DNA from 2 places in the Azospirillum aestuarii genome. Region 2 is predicted to be linked to the other one. Evidence: predicted binding sites of a transcription regulator. Region 2 holds the regulator's gene; the other holds the start of a gene.

Region 1 (5,364 bases), on a different contig from region 2:
CAGCGCGACCAGGGCGGGGTCAACTCGGCGAGCAGGCTGGCGGCGAGCTGTTCCACCGCGTCCGGCGCGGTCCCGTCGAACAGCCGGTCCACCCGCCGCTCGCCGGGGGTGCCGCCGCCGCGGAAGGGCTGCCCGTTGGGCAGGGCGTGATCGTAGCATTCCTGCCAGTGGCTTTCCCAGACCGACCGGCGCTCCCGCGCCGCCCGGTAGCGTTCCAGCAGGCGCTCCGGCCCGTTCGGCGACGCGGAAGCGGCATCCCCCTTGCGGCGTTTCCGAACTGCGTCGTGTGTGGTGTCGCTCATGGCCTCACTCCCCCAACAGGCGCTTGCGCAGCGGCACCAGCGCGCCGACGTCCAGCGCGCCCCGCCAGGAGGTCTGGACCGTCCCCGCCCGTCCCCGGTTGCGCCGCTGGATCAGCGCCTCGGCGGCCTTGGCCGGGTCCTTCTCCTCCTCCGTGGCCGGAGCCGGGGTGGCCGGGTCGGCGGCGGGCGGGACCGCGGGAGCCGGGGGCTCCACCACCGGGGCGGCCGGTTCCGGGACCGTGTTCCACCAGGGTGTCGCGACGGGAGCCGGCGCCGGAGTCTCCACGGGCGCCGGTGCCGGGGGCGGCGCGGGCTCGGGGGCGGATGCCGGCGCGGGTTGAGGGGTGGGCGCGGGGGCCGGGGCGGGCGCAGGCGGCGCCGTCGGCCGGGGCGCCTTGAACAGGTTCGCCATGGGCGGGGTTTCCTTGTTCGTGGTGAGACAGGGCCGCAGGAAGCGGGGCGGGAGCAGCGGCGCGGATCAGGACGCGACGGCGGTCCGCGACAGCCGCCGGTAGAGCTGCCACGGCGTCAAGACGCCGGGCGCGTGAAGACCCAGCAGGCGCTTGACCGCCTCGACGCAGGTGAAGGGCGCCCAGGGGGCCGGGCACGTCAGGCCGCGCCGCACCGGCGCCGGGGCCACCGCCATGCCCATCCCGCGGTACCAGCCCGGCAGGTCGAAGGCCGCGGGCAGATCGAGGACCGACACGTCGGTGAAGGGCGAGAGCGGATCGACGATCACCCAATGGCGCCCGTCGTGCAGCAGCGCGAAGCAGTGGCGGAACCCCGGTTTCAGCAGGCGCAGCCACCACAGCTCCGCCTCGCCCCGGAAGACCACCCAGACGCGCGGCGCGTCCGCTCCCGCCCGGCAGGGCCCCATCTGGCAGGGCTGGGGCATCGGCATGCTCACTGGACGATGCCCTTCTCGCGCAGCACCGGGCGGAGCCGGTCGAAGGCCTCCTGCCACAGGGTGTGGGCGCGCTGCTCGCGATGCCGCGCCGGGTCCGGCGCCATCAGGCGGCGCCCGTAGTGGACCAGCACGTGCAAGTGGTCGCGGATCAGCAGGCGACGACGATACAGCCGATCCACCGCGCACAGCACGTCGCCGGGCTCGCACGGGCGCTGGACCAGCCCGCGCCCGGCGGCGATGCGCGCCCCGGCGGCCTTGGCGTCCTGCGCCTGGACCGACCAGAACCACGCCTCCTCCGCGCTGCCGAACGGTTCCCCAACGGCGTCGGACAGGACCATGAACGTGTTGCGGTGCTGGACCATGCGTGAGGTCTCCCTGGGAATTGCAGCTTTTGGGTTCGCGGGCGCAGCTTCGCTCTCGGGCGGAGCGCCGGATGGGCCGCGGCACGCGCGGCTGGCGAACACATGTTCACGTTATGTACTGATTAAAGTCCTTCGTCAAGGAAAATATGAATAGGTTCCTAGGGACGGGCCGGCTCGTTTATGTGATTATCCTCCCATGCTCAAACATGCGGACATTTGGCGGGCGATCGACCGCCTCGCGGCCCAGCACGGGCTGTCGGCCTCCGGGCTCGCGCGGCGCGCGGGACTCGACCCGACGACCTTCAACAAGAGCAAGCGGACCACCGGCGACGGCAAGCTCCGCTGGCCGTCGACGGAAAGCGTGTCCAAGGTTCTGGAGGCGACCGGTGCGTCGCTGTCGGAGTTCGTCAGCCTCGTCGGCGATGCCGCGGGCGCCGGCTCGCTCCAGCGGGTGCCGGTTATCGGCTACGCGCAGGCAGGCAACGCCGGTTTCTTCGACGACGCCGGCTTCCCGTCGGGCGTCGGCTGGGACGAGCTTCTGTTTCCCAGCATCGGCGACCCGCACGCCTACGCGCTGGAGATTGCGGGAGACAGCATGGACCCCGTCTACCGCGACGGCGACACCATCATCGTCTCGCCGGCCGCGCAGATCCGGCGCAACGACCGCGTCGTCGTCCGCACCAAGGGCGGCGAGGTGATGGCGAAGCAGCTCCTCCGCGAAACCGCCACGAAGATCGAGCTGATCTCCATCAACCGCGCCCACCCGGACCGCAGCATCCCGCGCGCCGAAGTCGCCTGGATGGCCCGCATCGTCTGGGCAAGCCAGTAAGCGTCTGCCCTGCGGCACTCTGTCCTAGGATATTTATCCTTTACATCGATCAATGAAATGCCTACCCTCGGGGAATGACCGGAGTCACCGGGGCGCCGCCGCGTCCAACCCCCGCCCCGCCGTCCCCCGTCTCAAATCGTTTGGATGATCTCGAACGCCGTCACGACGACGCGCCGCCCCGCGGCGTGCTTCGGACGGCCCTCCTCAACGGGACGGACCGTCATGCCGCCCTGGCCCGCGCCGCGGTGCTCCGGCTGCACGACCGCTTGGCCGGCGAGGCCCGGCAGGGCGCAGCGCAACGCCGCCGCGCTCTGCCTGCCAACCGGACGGCTGGCGACGAATGGCTGACGCGCCTCACCGCCGCCCTGGCCCATCACCGCAACGCCGCCAGCATCCTGTTCGTTGCGGAGATTTGAGCCCGTGCCGCCCTCAAACAGCCGGGGAAGCGCCGGTCTCGTCCGCTTTGGAAACCTCGGTGTCCGCGGCAACGGCACGAACGGACGTCGTCTTCCTTGCCCGCGGCTTGCGACCGGGCGCCTCGGCGGGCGAAGCCTCCGCCGGCTCGGCCACCTCCTCCGCGGCGACCTCCATAGCGACCATCGGCACGGCGACCATCGGCGCCTCGATTCTCTCCGCGGCCTTCTTCAACACCTTGCTTTTTGAAAAGCCGGACTCGCGCAGGGCCGTCTTCAACTCCTCCCACGCCAACCGGATTTCCGTGGCGAACGCCCGCGCATCATCGTCGCGGTGGGTGCGGAAATACTCCGCCGCCTCCCGCATCTGGGCCGGCAGGGTTTCCGCCCCGGCGCGCACCGCTTCGTTGCGCAGGCGGTTGTGACGGTCGTCCAGATAGGTGAGGATCTCCGACAACTCCTCCGGCGTGCAGCTTTTCTGCAGCTTGTCGGTGACCGCCGGCGCGGCCTTGTCGATCTTCCCAACCAGTTCCGACCGCCCGCGCTTCAGATCCGGATCGTAGACGGTGCGGATCACCTGGATCACGCGGCGCCGCTCGCGGAATTGCATGCCCTTCCCCCTTAACATGAGTCCTTCGATGGACCGATCCACCGTTTAAAGAATCATGCCGCGGAACGGGTTGCCCCATCAAGCCGGTTTTCGGGCCGCATACCGCCCGAAAACCGGCGCTTTGGATCGATCGACGCCGATCAGCGGAAGGCAAACTCCCAATAGAGCGCCCGCGCCCGCGCCGACAGGGGGCCGGGTTGCAGGGCGCGCTCCTCGACGCGGGTGACCGGCACCACCTTCGCGTAGTTGCCGGTCGAGAACACCTCGTCCGCCTCCAGAACGTCGCGGGCGCTCAGGGTGGCCTCCTCCACCGCCACCCCGTCGTCGCGCAGCAGGGCGATTACGCGCTGGCGGGTGATGCCGTTGAGGAAGGTGCCGTTGTGCACCGGCGTGCGCACCACCCCGTCCTTGGCGATGAACAGGTTGGCCGTGGCGAATTCCGCCACGCTGCCGATGGGGTCGAGCATGATGGCGTTGTCGAAGCCGCGCTGCCGGGCCTCCTTCAGGGCCAGCCCGGCGTTGGGGTAGAGGCAGGCGGCCTTGGCCTCGGTCGGCGCCATGTCCGGCATCGGGCGGCGGCGGCTGGACAGGCAGGCGGTGAAGCCGGCGGCGCTGGGCAGCGGCGCCTCGTAGACCGACAGGACGAAGCGCGTGCTTTCCGCGTCGGGGGCGACGAACCCTTCCTCCGCGTAGAACATGGGCCGGATGTAGAGCTCGGCCTCCTTGGGGAAGCGGCGGATGCCGTCCCAGCAGAGTTCTTCGATCTCCCCGGCGGTCAGCATGGGGGCGAGGCCCGTCACCTGGGCGGAGCGCACGACGCGGGCGCAGTGGCGATCGAGGTCCGGGGCCACGCCCTGGAAGGCGCGGGCGCCGTCGAAGACGACCGAAGACAGCCAGAGCGCGTGAGTCATCGGGCCGACGATGGCGGGGTTGCCCGCGATCCATTCGCCCTGGATGTAGCTCAACGCCTGACCGGCCGTGCTGCCCATGATCTTCTCCCTTTTTGGCTTCGGGTTGGTTCTATCCGGATGGTTCGCTCCCCCGAAAAGCATACCCCCTCATCGCCGCCGGTCAACCTGCGCAGACGGGCCAGCCGGACGGTTGATGCAGGACACACTCGCAACACCGGGAGCGAACGACCCATGGGCTGGACCTATTCGAGCGCCTTTCCGCAGCCGCTGCGCGCGGCCCCGCCCTTCCCGCCGCCGGGCCAGGACGTTCCCACCCCGGGGCCCCTGACCGACAACCCGGACCTGCCGACCCCCGGCCCGCAGGAGGACATGCCCTCTCCCCTGCCCAATGACGACCTGCCGCCCTCCCGACCCACCGATCCGGACTTCGCGTAAGCCGAGACGCCGCCGAAGGGCCAAAGCAAACGGGGCGCCCCCTTCCGGAGGCGCCCCGTTCTTCATCGGTGAACCGAAACGGACGGATCAGCGGCGCTGAACCATCAGCTTCTTGATCTCGGCGATGGCCTTGGCCGGGTTGAGACCCTTCGGGCACGCCTTGGTGCAGTTCATGATGGTGTGGCAGCGGTAGAGGCGGAACGGGTCCTCGAGGTTGTCGAGGCGCTCGCCCGTCATCTCGTCGCGGCTGTCCACGATCCAGCGGTAGGCCTGGAGCAGGATCGACGGGCCGAGGTAGCGGTCGCCGTTCCACCAGTAGCTGGGGCAGGAGGTCGAGCAGCAGAAGCACAGGATGCACTCGTAGAGGCCGTCCAGCTTGGCGCGGTCCTCCGGCGACTGCAGGCGCTCGCGGCTCGGAGCCGGCGACTGCGACTGCAGCCACGGCTTGATCGAGGCGAGCTGGGCGTAGATGTGCTTCAGATCGGGGACGAGATCCTTAACCACCGGCATGTGCGGCAGCGGGTAGATCTTGACGTCGCCCTTCACCTCCTCGATGGCCTTCAGGCAGGCCAGCGTGTTGGTGCCGTCGATGTTC
Region 2 (5,364 bases):
GGCGGCTGTGGGCGCGCGTTGTTTCCTGGTCGGTGAATCGCTGATGCGGCAGGAGGATGTGACCGCGGCCACCCGCGCCCTGCTCGCCTGACACCGAATAAAAAAAGCAATGGGGAGGAGCGACGCCGTGCCCAACGTGACCATTGCCCGTGAAAGTCCGCTCCAGGACGAGGTGGTCCGGCTCATCGAGGAGCTGGACCGCTATCTGGGCAACCTCTACCCGGCCGAGAGCAACCATCTGCTCGACCTGCAATCGCTGGCCAAGCCGGACATCCGTTTCCTGGTCGCGCGGCGGTCGGGAACCGTGGTTGGCTGCGGCGCCATGCGCATCGACACCGACGGCGGCTATGGCGAGGTCAAGCGGATGTTCGTCCAGCCGACCGCGCGCGGCGGCCAGATCGGGCGCCGCCTTCTGGAGCGCATCGAGGACGAGGCCCGCGCCGCCGGCCTGTCCCTGCTGCGGCTGGAGACCGGCGTCTATCAGGACGAGGCCATCGCGCTCTACCGCAAACAGGGCTTCGCCGACCGCGGCCCGTTCGGCCCCTACGGCCCGGACCCGCTGAGCCTGTTCATGGAGAAACCCCTATGACCGACCAGCCCGCAAGCGGCTTCACCCATTTCGACGCCGAAGGCCGCGCGGTGATGGTGGACGTGTCCGGCAAGGCCGACACGGAACGCACGGCAACAGCCCGCGGCTCCGTCCTGATGCAGCCGGAAACGCTGGCGCTCATCTTGCAGGGCGGCGTCAAGAAGGGCGACGTGCTGTCGGTGGCCCGGCTGGCCGGCATCATGGGGGCCAAGCGCACGCCGGACCTGATCCCGCTGTGCCATCCGCTGATGCTGACCTCGGTCAAGGTGGACCTGACCTGCGACCCCGAGCGCAACTCCGTGGACATCACCGCCACCTGCAAACTCAGGGGGCAGACCGGTGTGGAGATGGAGGCGCTGACCGCCGTGTCGGTCGCCGCGTTGACCGTCTACGACATGTGCAAGGCGGTGGACCGCGGCATGACCATCACCGAGGTGAAACTGCTCCACAAGGCCGGCGGCAAGAGCGGCGACTGGGGGAGCGCGGTCTGATGGCGCCCGGCGCGATGATCTCGGTCGGGGAGGCCCGCGCCCGCATCCTCGCCGCCTTCACCGCCCTGCCGGCGGAGACGGTGGCGCTGCCCGACGCGCTGGGGCGCGTCCTGGCGGAACCCGCCGTCGCCCGCCTGACCCAGCCGCCCTTCGCCGCAGCCGCCATGGACGGCTGGGCCGTCCGCGCCGCCGACATCGTTCCGGCGTCGGCGGATGCGCCCGTCACGCTGCGCCGGATCGGCGAGTCCGCCGCCGGCCACGCCTTCGCCGGAACGGTCGGCGCGGGCGAGGCCGTGCGCATCTTCACCGGCGCCCCCCTGCCCGCCGGGGCCGACGCCGTGGTGATGCAGGAGGATTGCGAGGACGCCGGGGACCGCGTGCGCGTCGGGCGTGCCGTGCCCGCGGGCCGTTTCATCCGCCCCGCCGGTCTGGACTTCACCGCGGGTGAGGACGTGCTTCCCAAGGGGCGCTTGCTCACCGCCCGTGACGTCGCCCTGGCCGCGGCGGCCAACCTGCCCTGGCTGCGCGTCCACCGCCGCCCGCGGGTCGCCGTGCTCGCCACCGGAGACGAGATCGCCCTGCCCGGCGATCCGCTGGGGCCGAGCCAGATCGTCAGCTCCAACGCGCTCGGCCTGTGCGCGCTGGTCACCAGCCAGGGCGGGCTCGCCCACAATCTCGGCGTGGCCAAGGACGATCCGGAGCATCTCGCCGCCATGGCCGCCGGGGCGGCCGGCTGCGACCTGCTGGTGACCACGGGCGGCGCCTCGCAAGGCGAGCACGACCATGTCCGCGACGTGCTGGGCGGGCTGTCGCTGGACTTCTACCGCGTCGCGATGAAGCCCGGTAAGCCGTTGATCTTCGGAACGGCGAACGGCGTGCCGCTGCTCGGCCTGCCCGGCAACCCAGTGTCCACCGGGGTGGCCGCCGTGCTGTTCCTGGTGCCGCTGCTCCGCCATCTCCAGGGGCTGCCCGCCGAGAACGCCACGCTCATGGCGCGACTCGGCGCGCCGCTGAAGGCCAACGACGACCGCACCGACTTCCTGCGCGCCACCCTATCCCCCGGACCGGATGGCGAGCCTGTCGCCACCCCCTTCCCGCGTCAGGACAGTGCGATGATGTCCCGGCTGGCCCAGGCCGACGCGCTGATCGTCCGCGAACCGCAGGCAACCGCCACCGCCGCAGGCGAGCGCGTGACGGTGATCCCGTTGAGCGGCGGTGTCCTGTCGCTTTAATCCATTCCGCACCCCCAATCCCTTTGGCAATCGCTTTGGAGTCCTGTCCGTCGATTTGCGATTGATTTCATCCGTAGGGCTTGACGGGGGTTAAGAACCAAACTAGAACATAAGGGAACGTTTTGCTTTTGTTCCATATCTAGTGCGGAACCGGTCGGGAGGCACAAATGCTCACGCGCAAGCAGCATGAATTGCTGCTTTTCATCAACGAGCGGCTCGGGCAGGGCGGTGTGTCCCCTTCCTTCGACGAAATGAAGGACGCTCTCAACCTGAAGTCCAAGTCGGGCATCCACCGCCTGATCACGGGGCTGGAGGAGCGCGGCTTCATCCGCCGCCTGCCCCACCGCGCCCGCGCGCTGGAGGTGCTGCGCCTGCCGGAGGGGCTGGAGAATGCCCGGACCCGGCCGCCGCGCGCCAAGTTCCAGCCCAACGTCATCAAGGGCGACTTCAGCTTCGCGGGGCGGGAGGCGAATCCGGCGTCCGAATCGGTGCAGCTTCCGCTCTATGGCCGCATCGCCGCCGGCACGCCCATCGAGGCGTTGCGCGACGGTTCCGCCTTCGTCGACATTCCGGCCGCCATGCTCGGCATGGGCGACCATTACGCGCTGGAGGTGGCCGGTGATTCGATGGTCGAGGCCGGAATCCTCGATCATGACACGGTGGTCATCCAGCGTTGCGACAGCGCGGACAACGGCTCCATCGTCGTCGCCCTGGTCGACGACGCCGAGGTCACGCTGAAGCGCCTGCGCCGCAAGGGCAACACCGTCGCCCTGGAACCCGCCAACGCCGCCTACGAGACGCGCATCTTCGGCGCCGACCGGGTTCGGGTGCAGGGCCGCCTCGTCGGCCTGGTGCGGAAGTACTGAGCACAGGACGCACCGGGGCGGCGGTTCAGCGCCCCCCGGCCCTTCCATCGGGAAGCCTTCCGCCCATCGTCCATGGGCGGTCCCCCCGCTGGCCGCGGACGCTCTCCACCCGGATGCCCTTGTCCGACAGGTAAAGGGCGTGCGCACCCTCCCGCCGCAGGCGCCAGCGATCGATGACCAGCGGCGCCCGGCATCCGCGCGATGGGGCCGCGGTCACCACCACATCCGCCATCGCGCAGTCCTCCGGCAAGGCGTCGGGCTGGCGCAGCAGTGCCACCGTCTTTCCCTCCACGCGATAAAGGCAGCCCAGAGCGTCGCAGCGCAGCCGCCCGTCCAGGCTCACCCCGGCGAGCGGCCAGACATCCTGCCCGGCCTTTTCCTCCGGTTTCTCCATGCCGTCGCGCCGCCTCCAGCTGTTGGCGATCCGCCCGTCGCTGGCGGCGGACAGGCTGAGCATTCCCTCCGCGCTGCGCACGGCCATCAGCGTCCCATCCTCCGACACCAGAATGTCGGGCCGCGGCGCGAAGACCGGCGCAACCAGACCTCCAACCACCGCGGCCAGCCCCAGCCAGCGCCAGCGCCCCGTCCAGATGGCCAGCCACAGCCCGCCCAGCGTGACCGCCGCGATGGCGGCGTCCGGCATGGCCGGCAGGAACGCGGTGGCGCCGGGCAGCGCCGCGGTCCGCTCCGCCGTTTCGATGACCAGCCGGACGCCCCAACTCATCGCCGTCACCGCCGGCCCCTCCAGCCCGAAGGGCAGCAGCAGGTAGGAGAGCAGGCTGAAGGGCATGATCCACACCGTCGTGATGGGGATCGCCACCATGTTGGACAGCACGCCGTAAAAGGCGACCTGCTGGAAATGGTAGAGCCCGTAGGGCGTCGTCGCGACCGTCGCCACCACGCTGGAGAAGGCGATTCCGCCCAGCGTCATCGTTCCTCGGCCGAGCCAGCCCATCTCGCGCCGCTGGCGCACCGCCCAGGGCGTGAACCGTTCGAAGGCGGCGATCAGGGCGACGACCGCCGCGAAGGACATCTGGAAGCTCGGCCCCAGCATCCCCTCCGGGTCATAAAGAACCGTGACGATGCCGGCGAAGGCGACCAGCCGCATGCTGATCGGCGACCGGTCGGCGATAACCGCGCCCATGACGAGGCCGGTCATCAGAACCGACCGCAGCGTCGGCAAGGGCGCCCCCACCAGCAGCGTGTAGAGGATCGCCGACAGGATGCCGGCCAACGCCGCGATCTTCTTGATCGGCCAGCGCAGCGCGACCCAGGGAACCAGCGCCAGCAGCGCCCGCACCACCCAGAAGACGATCCCCGCGGCGATCCCCACATGCAGGCCGGAGATCGACAGGAGATGCGCCAGACCGCTGTCGCGGAAGGCGTCCATCATCGGCCCGGGAATCGCCGCCGCGTCGCCGTTCAGCAGGGCGGCGGTGACGCTGGCCTCCGCGGGATCGGCCACGACGGCGCGCACCCGCTCGGCGATGGCGGCGCGGGCCTGCTCGAAGGCCACCGTTACCCGGCGCCAGCCGCCGGGCGGTGGCGCCTCCTGCGCGACGGGTGTCCCCATGACGAAGCCGACCGCGCCGAAGCCTTCGAAATAGGCGCGCCGCTGCAGGTCGAAGGCTCCCGGCTCCGCCGGAGCGGCCGGCGGGTGGAGCATGGCGCGAAGCCGGACCACCGTCCCGGCCTCCGGCGGCGCCACCTTGGCCGGCAGATGCAGGCGGACCCGCGCCGGCGTCGCCTCCAGGGCCAGCCGGTCCACCGTCGGCTCCCCGATCATCAACCGCGTTCCGGTGGGCTGCCGCTCGACCGCCAGCACCCGCCCGGTCACCTGCACCGGCCCGAGTTGTCGCGTCAGCATGGGTGCGTCTGCCGCCACGCCGTGCATTTGCGCCGCCGCGAAGCCAAGCGCGACGCTCAGCAGGCCCAGCAGCAGGACGACCGGCGCCAGACGCCGCCGGACCAGCCACAGCAAAGGCAGGCAGGCGGCCACGGTACCCGGCCCCAGCCAGAGCGACGGCTCGGCGGGCAGACCAAAATACAGCGCCACGCCCGCCCCGGTCCCCACGGGCAGCCACAGCGCCCAGCGCTCCCGCTCCGCGGCGAAGCATTCCAGTGCCGCTGTGGGAAGGCGCGCGGCGACGCCGCGACGGGCTGGATCGGCGCCGCCGTCCTCGCCC

The links. The regulator LexA, encoded in region 2, represses DNA repair genes until DNA is damaged. The targets are predictions, from matches to a motif close to ATGTTCTANTTTGGTTC.
Region 1: a site for LexA is predicted at 1,674-1,690, ahead of JJL56_RS06390 (S24 family peptidase). Genes of this name have one in related genera too.

What each region holds. Positions count from the first base shown of each region.
Region 1 is NZ_JAEPIV010000002.1:367,050-372,413, forward strand. It holds gene JJL56_RS06370 (portal protein) at 1-302, opposite strand, end outside; gene JJL56_RS06375 (hypothetical protein) at 307-714, opposite strand; gene JJL56_RS06380 (hypothetical protein) at 781-1,203, opposite strand; gene JJL56_RS06385 (hypothetical protein) at 1,206-1,571, opposite strand; gene JJL56_RS06390 (S24 family peptidase) at 1,768-2,400, shown strand; gene JJL56_RS06395 (hypothetical protein) at 2,541-2,816, shown strand; gene JJL56_RS06400 (hypothetical protein) at 2,830-3,423, opposite strand; gene JJL56_RS06405 (branched-chain amino acid aminotransferase) at 3,564-4,412, opposite strand; gene JJL56_RS06410 (hypothetical protein) at 4,566-4,769, shown strand; gene JJL56_RS06415 (succinate dehydrogenase iron-sulfur subunit) at 4,857-5,364, opposite strand, start outside.
Region 2 is NZ_JAEPIV010000006.1:18,670-24,033, forward strand. It holds gene trpC (indole-3-glycerol phosphate synthase TrpC) at 1-91, shown strand, start outside; gene JJL56_RS13680 (GNAT family N-acetyltransferase) at 128-589, shown strand; gene moaC (cyclic pyranopterin monophosphate synthase MoaC) at 586-1,080, shown strand; gene JJL56_RS13690 (molybdopterin molybdotransferase MoeA) at 1,095-2,312, shown strand; gene lexA (transcriptional repressor LexA) at 2,480-3,178, shown strand; gene JJL56_RS13700 (ComEC/Rec2 family competence protein) at 3,204-5,364, opposite strand, start outside.